Regions from separate parts of the Pseudoclavibacter sp. JSM 162008 genome, predicted to be linked through region 1. Evidence: predicted binding sites of a transcription regulator. Region 1 holds the regulator's gene; each other region holds the start of a gene.
What was found. Region 1 encodes HrcA, which represses chaperone genes, less so after heat shock. Its sites were predicted from a motif close to TTNGCACTCGNNNNNNNCGAGTGCNAA; they were not measured.

Region 1 (4,736 bases):
TGAGCTTCGGGATGCAGTCGGCGGTCCCGCATGTGCTGGCCGTGCTCGAGCGCACGCACGACCCCGCCCGCATCCCGATCGTGGTGGCTGCCGCCAAGAGGGTTGGGCTCGAGCCGAGTCTCGATCTCATCTACGGCACGCCAGGGGAGTCGCTCGAGGACTGGCGCCGTTCGCTCGACATGGCCCTCGAGCAGGAGCCGCTGCACGTGAGCGCGTACGCCCTCATCATCGAGGACGGCACGAAGCTCGCCAGGCAGATTCGCCGCGGTGAGGTGCCCGCCGTCGACGACGACCTGCAAGCGGACATGTACGAGCTCGCGGAGGAGCGCTTGGCTTCGGCCGGCTTCGAGTGGTACGAGGTCAGCAACTGGTCGCTGCGGGGCGAGCATCCGTCGCGCCACAACCTGTCCTACTGGCGCGACGCCGACTGGTGGGGCTTCGGACCGGGAGCGCACAGCCATGTCGGCGGAGTGCGCTGGTGGAACGCGAAGCACCCGAGCGCGTACGCGTCGAGGCTCGCCGACGGCATCACCCCGGCCATGGGGCGGGAGGTGCTCGACGAGGACACGAAGCGGTTCGAGCGCATCATGCTCGGGTCACGACTCCGCGAAGGACTCGCGATCTCTGAGCTCGACGATTCCAGTGTGGTCGCCGAGCTCATCGCCGAGTCGCTCGTCGACGGCAGGGCGGCGCTGCAGGGGAGGCTCGTGCCCACGCTGCGGGGCCGCCTCATGGCGGATGCGATCGTCAGGCGCATCGCCGTCTGAGACGTGCCCTCGTCAGCTGACGAACCGGAAGGTCACCGGGTAGCGGTACGGTCGGCCTTGATTGGCCTGCACTGCGCCGAGGATCGCGTACACGACGACGGCGACCCAGAGCAGCGGGTACAGCAGTGGCACGAGCAGGGCCAACGGTCCGCCGAACAGGGACAGCAGCGAGATGACCCCGATGCCGACGTAGATGATCGCGACGGTGATGCCGAAGTTGAGGGCTTCACGGCCCTCGCTGTTGGCGAGTGGGCCGCGCCGCCTCGTCACGAGCCAGAGGATCAGTGGGCCGACAGCGGGCGCGACGATGTTGAGCAGGTGATCGAACGTCGCGACGAGGCGGTCCCCGTCCGCCGTCAGCGGCGGTTCCGAGCTCGTGGCACCGCTCGAGTGCGGCCCGGCCTGCTGCTGGCCGTACTGCGGCTGACTGTACTGGGGCTGCTGTCCGTATGGCGCCTGCTGCCCGTATGGGGGCTGCTGCCCGTACGGGCCGGGCTGGCTGTACGGCTGGTGCTGAGCAGGATCCTCATTCCCAGGCTGCGGGGTCGGTGCGTTGTGATCGGACATGGGATTCCTCTCGACGGTTTTCACCCAGGCTATTTCGGTTGCTCGGTGACGGCCTGGGCATTCTGCCCCTGCCGTCGACCGAACGCGGTAGGATTGGCAGTCTCTGACTGGGAGTGCCAGATGGGCGCCCCGTCGAGGGCCAGCGGTCGGAAGCGGAAGGGGCATCGTGGTTTCGGACAGAAGCATGCAGGTGCTCCGAGTCATCGTCACCGACTACGTGACGAGCCGTGAGCCCGTCGGCTCGAAGTCGATCGCCGACCGTCACGACTTCGGCGTCTCAGCCGCGACCATCCGCAACGACATGGCGCAGCTCGAGGACGCGGAGCTCATCGTCGCCCCGCACACGTCCTCCGGGCGCATCCCGACGGACAAGGGCTACCGGCTCTTCGTCGACCGGCTTGCCGAGTTCCGACCGCTCTCGGGTGCGCAGCGACGCGCGATCGAGACCTTCATCGAGGGCAGCGAGGACGTCGACGAGGTGCTCGGGCGTTCGGTGCGCCTGCTCGCCCAGCTGACGAACTCCGTGGCGATCGCGCAGTACCCGTCGCTCGCGAACGCGTCGATCCAGCACGTCGAGTTCGTGCTGCTCTCGAGCAGGCGGGTGCTCACCGTCCTCATCACCGACTCTGGCCGCGTCGAGCAGCGCATCGGGCATCTCGGGGCTGAGGTGAGTGTCGAGCAGCTTCACGTGCTCCGCGATCGCCTCGCTGGTCGTCTCGTCGGCCGGACCGTCGCGCACGCATCCACTGAGCTGAGGGACGTGAGCGGCATCATGGGGCAGCAGGACGCGGAGCTCTTCGCGCCCGTCGTGGCCAACCTGCTCGAGCTCGTGCTCGCGCACCGCCAGGAGCGCCTCGTCATGGCAGGGACCGCCAACCTCGCCCGAACGGAACGCGACTTCCCCTCGAGCATCCTCCCGGTGCTCGAGGCGATCGAGGAGCAGGTCGTGCTGCTGCGCCTGCTCGACGAGCTCCACTCCAGCACCGAGGCCTACTCGGTCAGCATCGGCCAGGAGAACGTCGACCTCGGCCTCGGCGAGACGGCCATCCTGACCAGCGGATATCGCAGCTCTGGCAGCGATGCGCGCCTCGGGGTGGTGGGACCGACGAGAATGGACTACCCGCGGAATATCCAGGCCGTGCGGGTCGTTGCGAGTTACCTGTCACGGGTGCTCGACGAAAGACACCTGGACGCCTGACCGACACCGACCGGCTCGCCGGCGGTTGCACCCGGTGCCTGACAACACAGGCACACATTCACAGATGCAAAGAAGGAGTCGCCACTCTTGGCAGACCACTACGACGTGCTCGGCGTGAGCCGCGAGGCGTCCCAGGACGAGATCAAGAAGGCCTACCGCAAGCTGGCCCGCCAGCTGCACCCGGACGTCAACCCGTCCGCGGACGCCGCGGAGCGCTTCAAGTCCGTCACGCACGCCTACGACACGCTCAGCGACACCGAGCGACGCAGACAGTACGACCAGGGCGGACCGGACGGGCAGTCCTTCGGCGGCTTCGGGGACATCTTCGAGACCTTCTTCGGGCAGCAGGGTTCCCGGGGCCCGCGGTCGCGGGCAGAGCGCGGTCAGGATGCGCTGGTTCGCGTCGAGCTGGACCTCGACGAGGTCATGTTCGGCACGCACCGCGACCTCGAGGTCACCACTGCGGTCGCCTGCGAGAACTGCCAGGGAACGTGCTGCGCTCCGGGCACCTCGCCGACGACGTGCTCGGCATGCGGGGGAGCCGGTTCGGTCCAGCGTCAGGTGCGCTCCATCCTGGGCATGGTCGTCACGAACCAGCCGTGCGCGCAGTGCCGCGGCTACGGAACCGTCATCGAGCATCCGTGCGAGACGTGCCACGGTCAGGGACGTGTGCGCGCCAACGTGAGCATTCCCGTCGACATCCCCTCCGGCGTCGACTCCGGCCTGCGCATCCACCTTCCCGGCCGAGGCGAAGCCGGTCCGGCTGGTGGAGAGAACGGCGACCTCTACCTGGAGATCCGGGTCCGACCGCACGAGGTCTTCTCTCGTGACGGCGACGACCTGCAGTGCGTCATCGAGGTGTCGATGGCTGACGCGATCCTCGGCACCTCGACCACGGTCGGCGCCCTTGACGGCGATGTCGACCTGCAGATCCCGGCCGGCGTTCAGTCGGGCGAGGTCCTCACCGTTCGCGGTCGTGGGATCACGCGTCTGCGCTCGACGCACCGAGGCGACCTCGACATCGCGGTGCAGGTCGTGACGCCCGCGAAGCTCGACGGGAAGTCGCGCAAGCTGATCGAGGAGTTCGCGACCCGTCATCGTCACGAGGCACCGCGCCTCGCGCGCGAGAAGCAGGGGATGTTCTCGAAGCTCCGCGACCGATTCGGCCGCTGACATGGCCTGGCTCTACCTCGTTGAGGACCTCGACGAGGCGCTTCGTGCGGGCGACGTCACGCAGGTCCGCGGGGCGGAGGCCAAGCACATGGGCGTGGCGCGCATGCGCGTGGGCGAGCACCTGCAGCTCGGCAACGGGCGCGGCTTCGTCGTCGACGGCGAGCTCGCCGCACTCGAACGCGACCTGGCGGTCGTGAACGTCCTCCGGGCCAGCCGGGTTCCAGAGCCCGAGCCCCGAGTCGTCGTCGTGCAGGCGCTGGCGAAAGCCGGACGGGACGATCTCGCGGTTCAGGTGGCCACAGAGCTCGGCGCCGCGGCCTTCGTCCCCTGGCAGGCGAAGCGCAGCGTGAGTCGCTGGGACCAGAAGGCGGAGAAGGGCCGAGAGCGCTGGGCCGCCGTCGCCAGGGAGGCCAGCAAGCAGAGCCTGTCGCCGTGGGTTCCCGACGTCGCTGCTCTGCACTCGACGGCACAGGTCGCTGGGCTCGCCGCGGAAGGTCCGCTGCTGGTGCTCGACCCTCTCGGCGACATCTCGCTGAGAGACGCGCTCGAGGAGCGTCCAACCGCGGGTCTGGGGCGGCTGACGCTCGTCGTCGGCCCGGAAGGCGGGATCGACAGCAGCGAGTTCGAGACGTTCGAGGCTGCCGGCGGTCGCCGCGTGCATCTCGGCGCCTCCGTCCTGCGGACCTCGAGTGCGGCTCCAGCCGCCATCGCCGCGATCCTCGCCCTGAGCGGCTCGTGGGACTCGCGGCTCCGCTCGGGCGCCGAGTCGTAGGCTGGCTGCATGTCGAGTTCAGAGCCGTCCATCTTCACGCGCATCATCAACCGCGAGATCCCAGCCGACATCGTCTTCGAGTCGGAGCGGGTCATCGCGTTCAAGGACATCAGCCCGAAGGCACCCGTGCACCTCCTGGTCGTCCCGAAGACTCAGGAGTACGCGAACGTCTCCCAGCTGGCAGCCGGAGACCCCGAGCTGCTCGCCGAGGTCGTCGCCGTCGCCCAGGGGCTCGCCGACCAGCACACGGACAGCGAGT
Region 2 (4,736 bases), on a different contig from region 1:
CATGAAGGTGCCGACGAACGAGAGCGCGAAGAAGGCGTCGACGTTCGCGCAGATCGAGATGACGAAGCCGAGGGTCATGAGCACGAGCACGGAGAGCACCGGATGCTCTCCGAGGGTGGTGAGCAGGTCGCGCGAGACGCCGACTTGGATGGCCCCGGCGATGGCCGATCCGACGAAGAGCGCGGGCAGCATCGTCGAGGTCTCCGCACCGAACATCGACGCGCTCGCGCGGAACCGCTCGCGCACGCTCGAGCCCGTCTCGTGGCCGTGTTTCGCCTCCAGCTCGCACGTCGCGGCGAAACTCGGTGTGAGCAGGTCCTGTGGCTTCGGGTGGCGGCTGAAGAGGAACCCGATGACGTTCGCGATGACGAAGCCCCCGATGATGCGGGCGGCGAGGATGCCGTGGTCCCAGCCGAACGCCTGGTACGTCGTGACGATCGTGATGGGGTTCAGGATGGGGGCCGCCAGCAGGAACGTGATCGACTCGGCGGGCGTGAAGCCGCGCAGCACGAGGCCGCGTGCGAGCGGAACGTTGCCGCACTCGCAGACGGGCAGCGCGATGCCGAACAGTGAGATGACGGCACGCCGAAGCCACGGCGTCTGCGGCAGGATGCGCATGAGGAAGCCCGGCGGAAGCCAGTGCTGCACGACGATCGAGAGCAGGATGCCGAGGATGATGAACGGCATCGACTCGATGACGACGCTCAGCGAGAGCGTGACGAAGTCGGTGATCGGCCCGAGTGCCGGCTGGTCGTCGAGCGACGCCGTGAGCGTGCGGATCGCGATGAGCGTGAGCACGAGGCCCGCCCCGATCGTCAGCCCGAGAACTCCGCGGTTGGCGGCCGTGCGCTGCTGCGGGAGCTTGGTGCGCTGCGCGGTCGTGTGCTCGTGCATCCAGCCGAGTATAGTTCGGGCCGCTTTCACGAAGTGGGGACGTGTCAGGGCTGTGCGCCGGAAGACGCATCGTGGAGCCGACTGCGAGGTTCGAACTCGCGACATCCGCTTTACAAGAGCGGTGCTCTACCAGCTGAGCTAAGTCGGCCTGCTGCAATCGCAGCGGCACCATCATAGTCATGCGGTGCACGTCCCCGCGCACCGCATGGCTGTTGATGGATGCCCGTGCGCTTACTCGGAGGAGGTCTCTTCCTCGGGTGTGAAGGAGAGCGACAGCGAGTTCATGCAGTAGCGGTCGCCCGTTGGCGTGCCGAAGCCGTCAGGGAAGACGTGCCCGAGGTGGGAGCCGCAGTTGGCGCAGCGCACCTCGGTGCGCACCATCCCGAGCGAGCGGTCCTCGAGCAGCTCGACCGCGTCCGGCCGCACGGACTCGTAGAAGCTCGGCCAGCCGCATCCGGAGTCGAACTTCGTTCCGGCCTTGAACAGCTCTGAGCCGCAGGCGCGGCAGGTGTAGAGGCCTGCGCGACCCTCCTCGAGGAGCTCTCCCGTGTAGGCCCGCTCCGTGCCTGCCTCGCGCAGCACGTGGTACTCCTGCGGCGTGAGCTCCGCGCGCCACTCGGAATCGGGCTTGTTGACGGCGTAGGACACCGTGCCTCCTGGAAAATCGACGAGACCGCTGGGAGCGGCCGGGGAGGATCGAGCATACGCGCGTTGCGTGAGTCCAGTCGGTGAACCCTGCTCGTACACTTCGTGCATGGCACGGGACGTGGAGCTCAGCGACCTCGAGCGCGCGCTGCTGGATTTCGAAGACGGGAATCCGCGGCAGAATGCGGCGAAGGCGGCAGCGATCAGGGATCGCTTCGGCTGGTCGACGACGCAGTACTACCGAAATCTCGCTACGCTCATCGAGACACCAGCTGCGCTTGTCCATCAGCCGATGCTCGTCGGCCGCCTGCGGCGTGCGCGCGAGCGGCGAGCGGACGAGCGCCAGTTGCGGCGCGAGCAGCGAATGTCCAGCGCCTCTCCCACCTCAGGACGGATTCGGTAGACACGTGAATTACCCCAAGGATCGCTTCGACGACATCCCACCAGGGCTTGACCGCCGCGGAGCGCATCGCGCGCCCCGCACGCGCCTCGCCAAGCTCGCCTCGTGGCTCTGGGGTCTGCTCGCCGTCGTCGTGATCGTCGCCGTTGCCGCCGTCGCGATGCAGGTCATCAACGGCGCCGTCTCCTTCAGCCCGACCGCGGAGACAGAGACGAGTGAGACTCCGACGGCGGAGGCGCCGGTCGAGGAGGCTCCGGCCGAGGTCGTGCCGCAGCTCGACCCGAACGTCTCAGTGCGCGTTCTCAACGGAACCGAGCTGGCGGGCGTCGCGGGCGGCACCACCACGGAGCTCGCAGCCGCGGGCTGGAACGTCACCGAGACGGCGGATGCTCCGACGTCCGACTACGAGACGACGACCGTCTCCTACAACGACGCCTCCCAGGAGGCTGCGGCGCTCGCCCTCGTCCAGTCGCTCGGTGGGGGAACCGCCGTCCTCGACCCGAACGTCGCCGCAGCAGGCACGATCGTGGTCGTCGTCGGCCTCGACCTCGCCGGGTAGCCATTCGCGGGTGCACGGTGGCTCGACACGGAGGATGATCCAGGGATTCTCCGGGGAATGCGGCTCATGTGTTCCGTGCGTGTGAACATCTGGAGACAAAACGTCGCCAGGTGACGTGATCCCGGTTTTGGGCTTCCTCGCTCAACAGGTCGCCACCTAGTATCTTGCTCGAGTCCTGGGCACCATCGTTCGTCCCCCTCGCACGCATGCAGGGCTCCGCGGGTTGGCGCCTGCGAGTACTACTGAGCAATGGAGACAAACATGGCGAATGGAACCGTGAAGTGGTTCAACGCTGACAAGGGCTACGGCTTCATCACTGTGGATGCGCTCGACGGCGCTGCTGCACAGGATGTGTTCGTGCACTACAAGGCCATCGAGATGCAGGGCTATCGAGTCCTCGAAGAGGGCCAGAAGGTCGAGTTCGAGATCGGTGCGGGCGATAAGGGCCCGCAGGCGGAGTCCGTGCGCGCGCTCTGACCGCACGCTGGGAACGGCGTCGGCCCTCATGGGTCGGCGCCGTTCCGTGTTCAAGCGGACATCGGCGTCTCTTCAGGCCCGGCTCGTTCGCCCGCAGCGAGAAGGCGTGGGGTGGCTTGCACTCGACAGGGTCGAGTGCCAATATGGATTTGCACTCGCCTCGTTCGAGTGCCAACCACGAACCTCACGAACCACGTCCGGAAAGGACGCAGTACACATATGTCGAAGATCATCGCTTTTGACGAAGAGGCCCGTCGCGGGCTTGAGCGTGGACTGAACACGCTCGCCGACGCGGTCAAGGTCACGCTCGGCCCACGTGGCCGCAATGTCGTGCTCGAGAAGAAGTGGGGCGCGCCCACGATCACGAACGACGGCGTCTCCATCGCCAAGGAGATCGAGCTCGAGGACCCGTTCGAGAAGATCGGCGCCGAGCTCGTCAAGGAGGTCGCGAAGAAGACCGACGACGTCGCCGGTGACGGAACCACCACGGCTACCGTCCTCGCTCAGGCACTCGTCCGCGAGGGCCTCCGCAACGTCGCAGCTGGCGCCGACCCGATCTCGCTCAAGCGCGGCATCGAGAAGGCCGTCGAGGCTGTCGTCGCCGAGCTCCTCTCCTCCGCCAAGGAGGTCGAGACTAAGGAGCAGATCGCTGCCACCGCGTCCATCTCGGCCGCAGACGCTCAGATCGGCGAGATCATCGCCGAGGCCATCGACAAGGTCGGCAAGGAAGGCGTCGTCACCGTCGAGGAGTCGAACACCTTCGGCACGACGCTCGAGCTCACCGAGGGCATGCGCTTCGACAAGGGCTACCTCTCGCAGTACTTCGTCACCGACCCCGAGCGCCAGGAAGCCGTCTTCGAAGACGCGTACATCCTGATCGTCAACGGCAAGATCTCCAACATCAAGGACCTCCTGCCTGTCGTCGACAAGGTCATCCAGGCCGGCAAGCAGCTCCTCATCATCGCCGAGGACGTCGAGGGCGAAGCTCTCGCGACGCTCATCGTCAACAAGGTCCGCGGCATCTTCAAGTCGGTCGCCGTCAAGGCTCCCGGCTTCGGAGACCGCCGCAAGGCTCAGCTGCAGGACATCGCCATCCTCACCGGTGGTCAGGTCATCAGCGAAGAGGTCGGCCTCAAGCTCGAGAACACGACGCTCGACCTCCTCGGAACCGCCCGCAAGGTCGTCGTCACCAAGGACGAGACCACGATCGTCGAGGGCGCTGGCTCGCCCGAGCAGATCGCCGGCCGCGTTGCGCAGATCCGCGCCGAGATCGAGAACAGCGACAGCGACTACGACCGCGAGAAGCTCCAGGAGCGCCTCGCGAAGCTCGCCGGTGGCGTCGCCGTCATCAAGGCCGGAGCCGCGACCGAGGTCGAGCTCAAGGAGCGCAAGCACCGCATCGAGGACGCCGTCCGCAACGCGAAGGCTGCCGTCGAAGAGGGCATCGTCGCCGGTGGTGGCGTTGCGCTCATCCAGGCTGGCGCTCGCGTGCTCGGCTCGCTCGACCTCCAGGGCGACGAGGCGACCGGCGTGAACATCGTCAAGGTCGGCATCCTCGCACCGCTCAAGCAGATCGCAACGAACGCTGGCCTCGAGCCCGGCGTCGTGGCCGAGAAGGTCGCCGGACTCGAAGACGGCTGGGGCCTCAACGCCGCAACCGGCGAGTACGTCAACCTCATCGAGGCCGGCGTGCTCGACCCAGTGAAGGTCACGCGCTCCGCGCTGCTCAACGCAGCGTCGATCGCTGGTCTCTTCCTCACG
Region 3 (4,736 bases), on a different contig from region 1:
CCGAACGTGACCAGCTCGCCGTGCGAGAAGTTGTTCAGCCCGGTCGTGCCGAAGATCAGCGTGATGCCGATCGCGCCGAGCGCGATGAGCAGGCCGAAGTTGAGCCCCGCGACGAGGCGCTCGATGAGCTGCGAGCCGAAGTTGCTGCTCTGCCTCGTGTCCTCGCCGAGCGCGAAGAGGCGACCGACGTTGGTCGTCGACCACTCGTCCTCCGTGACCTCGGCCGTCGCCCCGTCTTCGTTGCGGAGGTCCACGCCGTCCGGCAGCGTCTCCGTGTCGAGCGTCACCGTGTAGTTGCCGGGGCCGGGGACGGGGACGCGCCAGCGTCCGTCCTCACCCGACTCCACCGTCTCGGTGTAGCCGTCGCCTTCGACGGTGAGCGAGACGCCCTCGACGGGTTCGCTCTCGAAGTTGAGGATGCCGCTGATCGAGTACGCCGACTCCTCCGGGGGCTCGGACTCCGCGTTTGCGGGTCCGGCCATCGAGAAGACGCCGAGGAACGCGAAGAGCGACATCGCGAGGGCCGCGAGCATTCGGTGCGTTTGGGTGAGCCGGGAACGCCCGGCGGTCGCTGAGCGCGATCCGGCTGGCGGAAGCGGACTGAGGAGAAGGGGCACGGAGTACCTCCAGTGCGAGTCGGGCTGGGCACGACGACTGAACGAGATTCTGGAACTGCTATTGCTGCGAGCGAGGATTCGCCACTCTGCGAATCTACGGATGATTTGTATCGGCAATGTTTCTTTGCCGCTACACACGATAGCGGTGCGGGCGTGCCGCTGTGCGCCGTGAGCCGCGCGAACGCGCAATTTTGTTCTACGTCACCACAAATGTGGCGGTCCGGCGCGTTCCAGTGTGCCGCCGCCGCCAAGATCGGGGATGTCTGAAGATCGCCCACGTGCTCGGCGTGTCACCGACCGGAAGGTGGTCCGTCAGGTCGTCGAGAGGGTCGGCGGATGCGGCCGACTCGGCCCTGGCCCGATCCTCCGGTCAGGAAACCGCCCTGTCTGGGACCGCCGCGAGCTGGTGCTCGGCGCAGAGCAGCTCGTTCGCGCCGCAGTCTTCGCAGGCGACGAAGCGCTCGCGGCACGAGGCGTCGCTGCAGTTCTGCGTGCGGTGCGTGGGCGCCGCGCACTCCCGGCAGCGCCCGAGAATCTCGGTGTTCGGCCCGAACTCGAGGTGCTCGCGCGCGTCGAAGACGGCGAGCGATCCCTTCCAGAGGCCTTCGTCGCCGAACTGCTCGGCGTAGCGGACGATGCCGCCGTCGAGCTGGTACACCTCGCTGAAGCCGCGCTTCATCATGAGCGCGGAGAGGACCTCGCAGCGCACGCCTCCCGTGCAGTAGGTGACGACGGGCTTCGACTTCAGCTCGTCGTACTTGCCGGACTCGAGCTCGGCGATGAAGTCACGGGTTGTGCCCGTCTCTGGCACGACGGCGCCCTCGAAGCGGCCGATCTGGGCCTCGATGGCGTTGCGTCCGTCGAAGAAGACGACGTCGTCGCGCGACTCGACCAGTGCGTGGAGTTCGTCAGGGGCAAGGTGGGTGCCGCCGCCGACCACGCCGTGCTCGTCGACCTCCAGTTCCCCGGGCGCCCCGAAGCTCACGATCTCGTCCCGCACCTTGACGCTGAGGCGCGGGAAGTCGAGGCTCTGTCCGTTCTCATCGAGGCCGGTGCCCTCCGACCACTTGTAGTCGGCGTCCTTGAATGCCGCGTACTCGCGGGTGGTGCGCACGTACCGCTTGAGCGCGTCGAGCTCCCCGCCGAGGGTGCCGTTGATGCCGTCCTTCGAGATCAGGATGCGCCCGCGCAGCCCCAGCGACGCCGCGAGGTCTCGCTGCCAGAGGCGGATCGCCTCCGGATCGGCGAGGGGCGCGAAGGCGTAGTAGAGCACGATCTTGGGGACAGCCATGCGGTCGATTTTAGGTGAGCGGCGGGGCTCCGAGCGTCGAGGGGGCGCGGATGTCGGTGGGTCTGCGTACCCTTGCCGCATGCCAGATCGGGTCATGACGCTCTATCGGCCGGCGCTGCCGGTCGATGTCGTGCAGACCCTGTCGCCGCTCATGCGGGGCCGGCGCGACCCGACCTGCTGGATGCACCCGGTCTCGAGGGACGTGTGGCGCACGTCGCACGCGCTCGCGGGCGGGGCGACGACCGTCTTCCGGCAGGCGCGGGACGGGGTCCGCATCGTGTCGTGGGGCGAGGCCGCGGAGATCGCGGTCGACGAAGCCCCGGTCCTCCTTGGTCGCGATGACGACTGGAGCGAGCTGCGCCTCGAGGCGCTCCCCGAGCTGGCGGATGTGCGGCGTCGCAACGAGGGGCTCCGGCTCCCGAAGTCGGGGGCGGTCTTCGAGGCGCTCAGTGCCGCCATCATCGAGCAGAAGATCACGGGCCTCGAGGCGCATCGAGCGTGGGACATCCTGCACCGCGACTACGCGGATGCCGCGCCCGGCCCGGCCGGCCTTGTGCCGCGCCACCTGCGGCTTCCGCTCACACCGGAGCAGTGGCGGCGCATCCCGAGCTGGGACTGGCATCGGGCGGGCGTCGATCACTCCCGGACGGGTACCGTCATCCGCTCCGCGACGGTCGCGTCGGCGCTGGAGCGCACGGCGAGCCTGCCAACCGGGTCGGAGGAGCCACTGCGCCGCCTCCGCTCGATCGTCGGCGTCGGCGTGTGGACGGCAAACGAGACCGTGCAGCGCTCGCACGGTGACCCGGACGCGCCGAGCTTCAGCGACTACCACATCCCCAACATGGTGGGGTGGGCGCTCGCGGGCTGCGACGTCGACGACGACGGCATGCGGGAGCTGCTCGAGCCGTGGCGGGGGCATCGCGAGCGGGTCGTGCGCCTCATCAAGCTGGCTGGCAACCCGCGCCCGAAGCATGGCGCGCGCATGACCGTGCAGGACCACCGCTTCCACTGACGGGGGTCGTTCGCCCACGGCTGACGCGGTTTTCAGCAAACTTTCTGGCACTCGGCCTGGTCGAGTGCTAATTTTCTGAGCAAGGAAGTTGACACCAGTCGACTCAATTTCACCGCAGTCGCTCACGATCGTGAGAGTGCGTACAAGGAAGGGAAAACGACATGGCACGCGTCTTCGATCCGTTCCAGGAGATGGAACGACTTTTCCAGGGAGCGCCGAACAGTCCGCGTTCGATGCCCATCGACCTCTACCGTGAGGCCGACCACTACATCCTCACCGCCGACCTGCCCGGCATCGACCCCAGCTCGATCGACGTCGACCTCGACGGCCAGCAGCTCACGATCCGCGCCGAGCGCAGCACCGTGAACGCCGAGGGTGCCAAGTGGCTCGTGCGTGAGCGCAACGGCGGCAGCTACCTGCGCCAGTTCACGCTCGGCCAGGGCCTCGACACCGAGCGCATCGCCGCGAGCTACGAGCACGGCGTGCTGACCGTGACGGTTCCCGTCAGCGAGCGCGCGAAACCGCGCAAGATCGAGATCGAGACCGGCACGAAGGTCGAGACCATCCAGGCGTAGCCGACAGGCGACGCAGCAGAAGGGGGGCAGTGCGATCTCACACTGCCCCCTTCGCGATGTCTCAGACGGAACGCAGGCCCTTGCCTGACTCCTCGGAGTCCCGCGCGAGTTCCGCGGCCGCCGCGAACCGGGCTCGAAGCGCCGCATCAGGCGCCGGCTCCAGGTGGGCGATGGTCTCGACGGGCCAGTCGGGGCGGCTGCCGGTCGCGATCCAGGCGGCCTGGCGGGCTGCGCCGTCGGCGACGTACTCGCCGGGCGCGGGGATCTCGACGGGAACCTCGAAGAGGGTCGGGGCGACGGCGCGCACGCCCTCGCTCAGAGCGGCGCCGCCGATGAGCATGACGCGCTTCGCGTCGACGCCGAGCGCGCGGTGCGCATCGAGGGCCTGTGCGAGGCTGCCGAGCATGCCCTCGACCGCGGCGCGGGCGAGGTTCTCGCGTGTGAAGGATCCACGCGTCATGCCGAGCAGGGATGCTGTCGCGTCCGGCAGGTCAGGAGTGCGTTCGCCGTCGAGGTACGGCACGAACGCGAGCCCGCCGGAGCCCACGGGGGCGGACGCGGCCAGCCGGCCGAACTCTGCGTGGTCCACGCCGAGCACGGTTGCGGTCGTGTCGATGACGCGCGCCGCGTTCAGCGTGGCGGACAGGGGGAGGAACTCGCCCGTCGCGTCGGCGAATCCCGCAAGACCGCCGTTCGGGTCGACAACCGGCCGCTCGGCGACCGAGAACACGGTGCCGGAGGTGCCGATGGAGACGACCACGTCGCCGGCACGGGCGTTGAGACCGAGCGCGGCACCCGCGTTGTCACCGGCTCCCGCGGCGACGAGCACGCCAGCCGGGGTCTTGCCGGCGACCTCGGACGGGCCGAGCACGCGCGGGAGGATGACGTCGTGGCCGAGCGCCGCGACGAGCAGCTCGCGGTCGTAGTCGCCGGTGAACGGTGACCAGTAGCCGGTTCCGGAAGCGTCGGAGCGGTCGGTCGTGAGCTTCGTCAGGTCGGGGCCGAGGGGGCTCTCGTCGGCGGGGCCGTAGCCGAGGAGCCGCCACGTGAGCCAGTCGTGGGGGAGTGCGACGGCGGCGACACGCGCCGCGTTCTGTGGCTCGGCATCCCGAAGCCAGCGGAGCTTCGTGATGGTGAAGGAGGCGACCGGTACGAGGCCCGTGCGCTCGACGAGCGTCTCCTGCCCGAACTCCGCGATGAGGTCACGGGCGGCAGCCGCGCTGCGCGTGTCGTTCCAGAGC

Region 2: a site for HrcA is predicted at 3,124-3,150, ahead of groL (chaperonin GroEL). Genes of this name have one in related genera too.
Region 3: a site for HrcA is predicted at 2,965-2,991, ahead of ABVF28_RS05765 (Hsp20/alpha crystallin family protein). Genes of this name have one in related genera too.

The regions. Positions count from the first base shown of each region.
Region 1 is NZ_JBEWYX010000003.1:159,622-164,357, reverse strand. It holds gene hemW (radical SAM family heme chaperone HemW) at 1-767, shown strand, start outside; gene ABVF28_RS03570 (DUF4870 domain-containing protein) at 780-1,334, opposite strand; gene hrcA (heat-inducible transcriptional repressor HrcA) at 1,501-2,532, shown strand; gene dnaJ (molecular chaperone DnaJ) at 2,620-3,705, shown strand; gene ABVF28_RS03555 (16S rRNA (uracil(1498)-N(3))-methyltransferase) at 3,707-4,477, shown strand; gene ABVF28_RS03550 (histidine triad nucleotide-binding protein) at 4,487-4,736, shown strand, end outside.
Region 2 is NZ_JBEWYX010000012.1:43,957-48,692, reverse strand. It holds gene ABVF28_RS11260 (permease) at 1-894, opposite strand, end outside; tRNA gene ABVF28_RS11255 (tRNA-Thr) at 967-1,042, opposite strand; gene msrB (peptide-methionine (R)-S-oxide reductase MsrB) at 1,126-1,542, opposite strand; gene ABVF28_RS11245 (DUF3263 domain-containing protein) at 1,649-1,942, shown strand; gene ABVF28_RS11240 (LytR C-terminal domain-containing protein) at 1,947-2,498, shown strand; gene ABVF28_RS11235 (cold-shock protein) at 2,760-2,975, shown strand; gene groL (chaperonin GroEL) at 3,195-4,736, shown strand, end outside.
Region 3 is NZ_JBEWYX010000005.1:80,562-85,297, forward strand. It holds gene ABVF28_RS05750 (branched-chain amino acid ABC transporter permease) at 1-533, opposite strand, end outside; gene ABVF28_RS05755 (rhodanese-related sulfurtransferase) at 988-1,908, opposite strand; gene ABVF28_RS05760 (DNA-3-methyladenine glycosylase) at 1,988-2,920, shown strand; gene ABVF28_RS05765 (Hsp20/alpha crystallin family protein) at 3,082-3,495, shown strand; gene ABVF28_RS05770 (xylulokinase) at 3,557-4,736, opposite strand, start outside.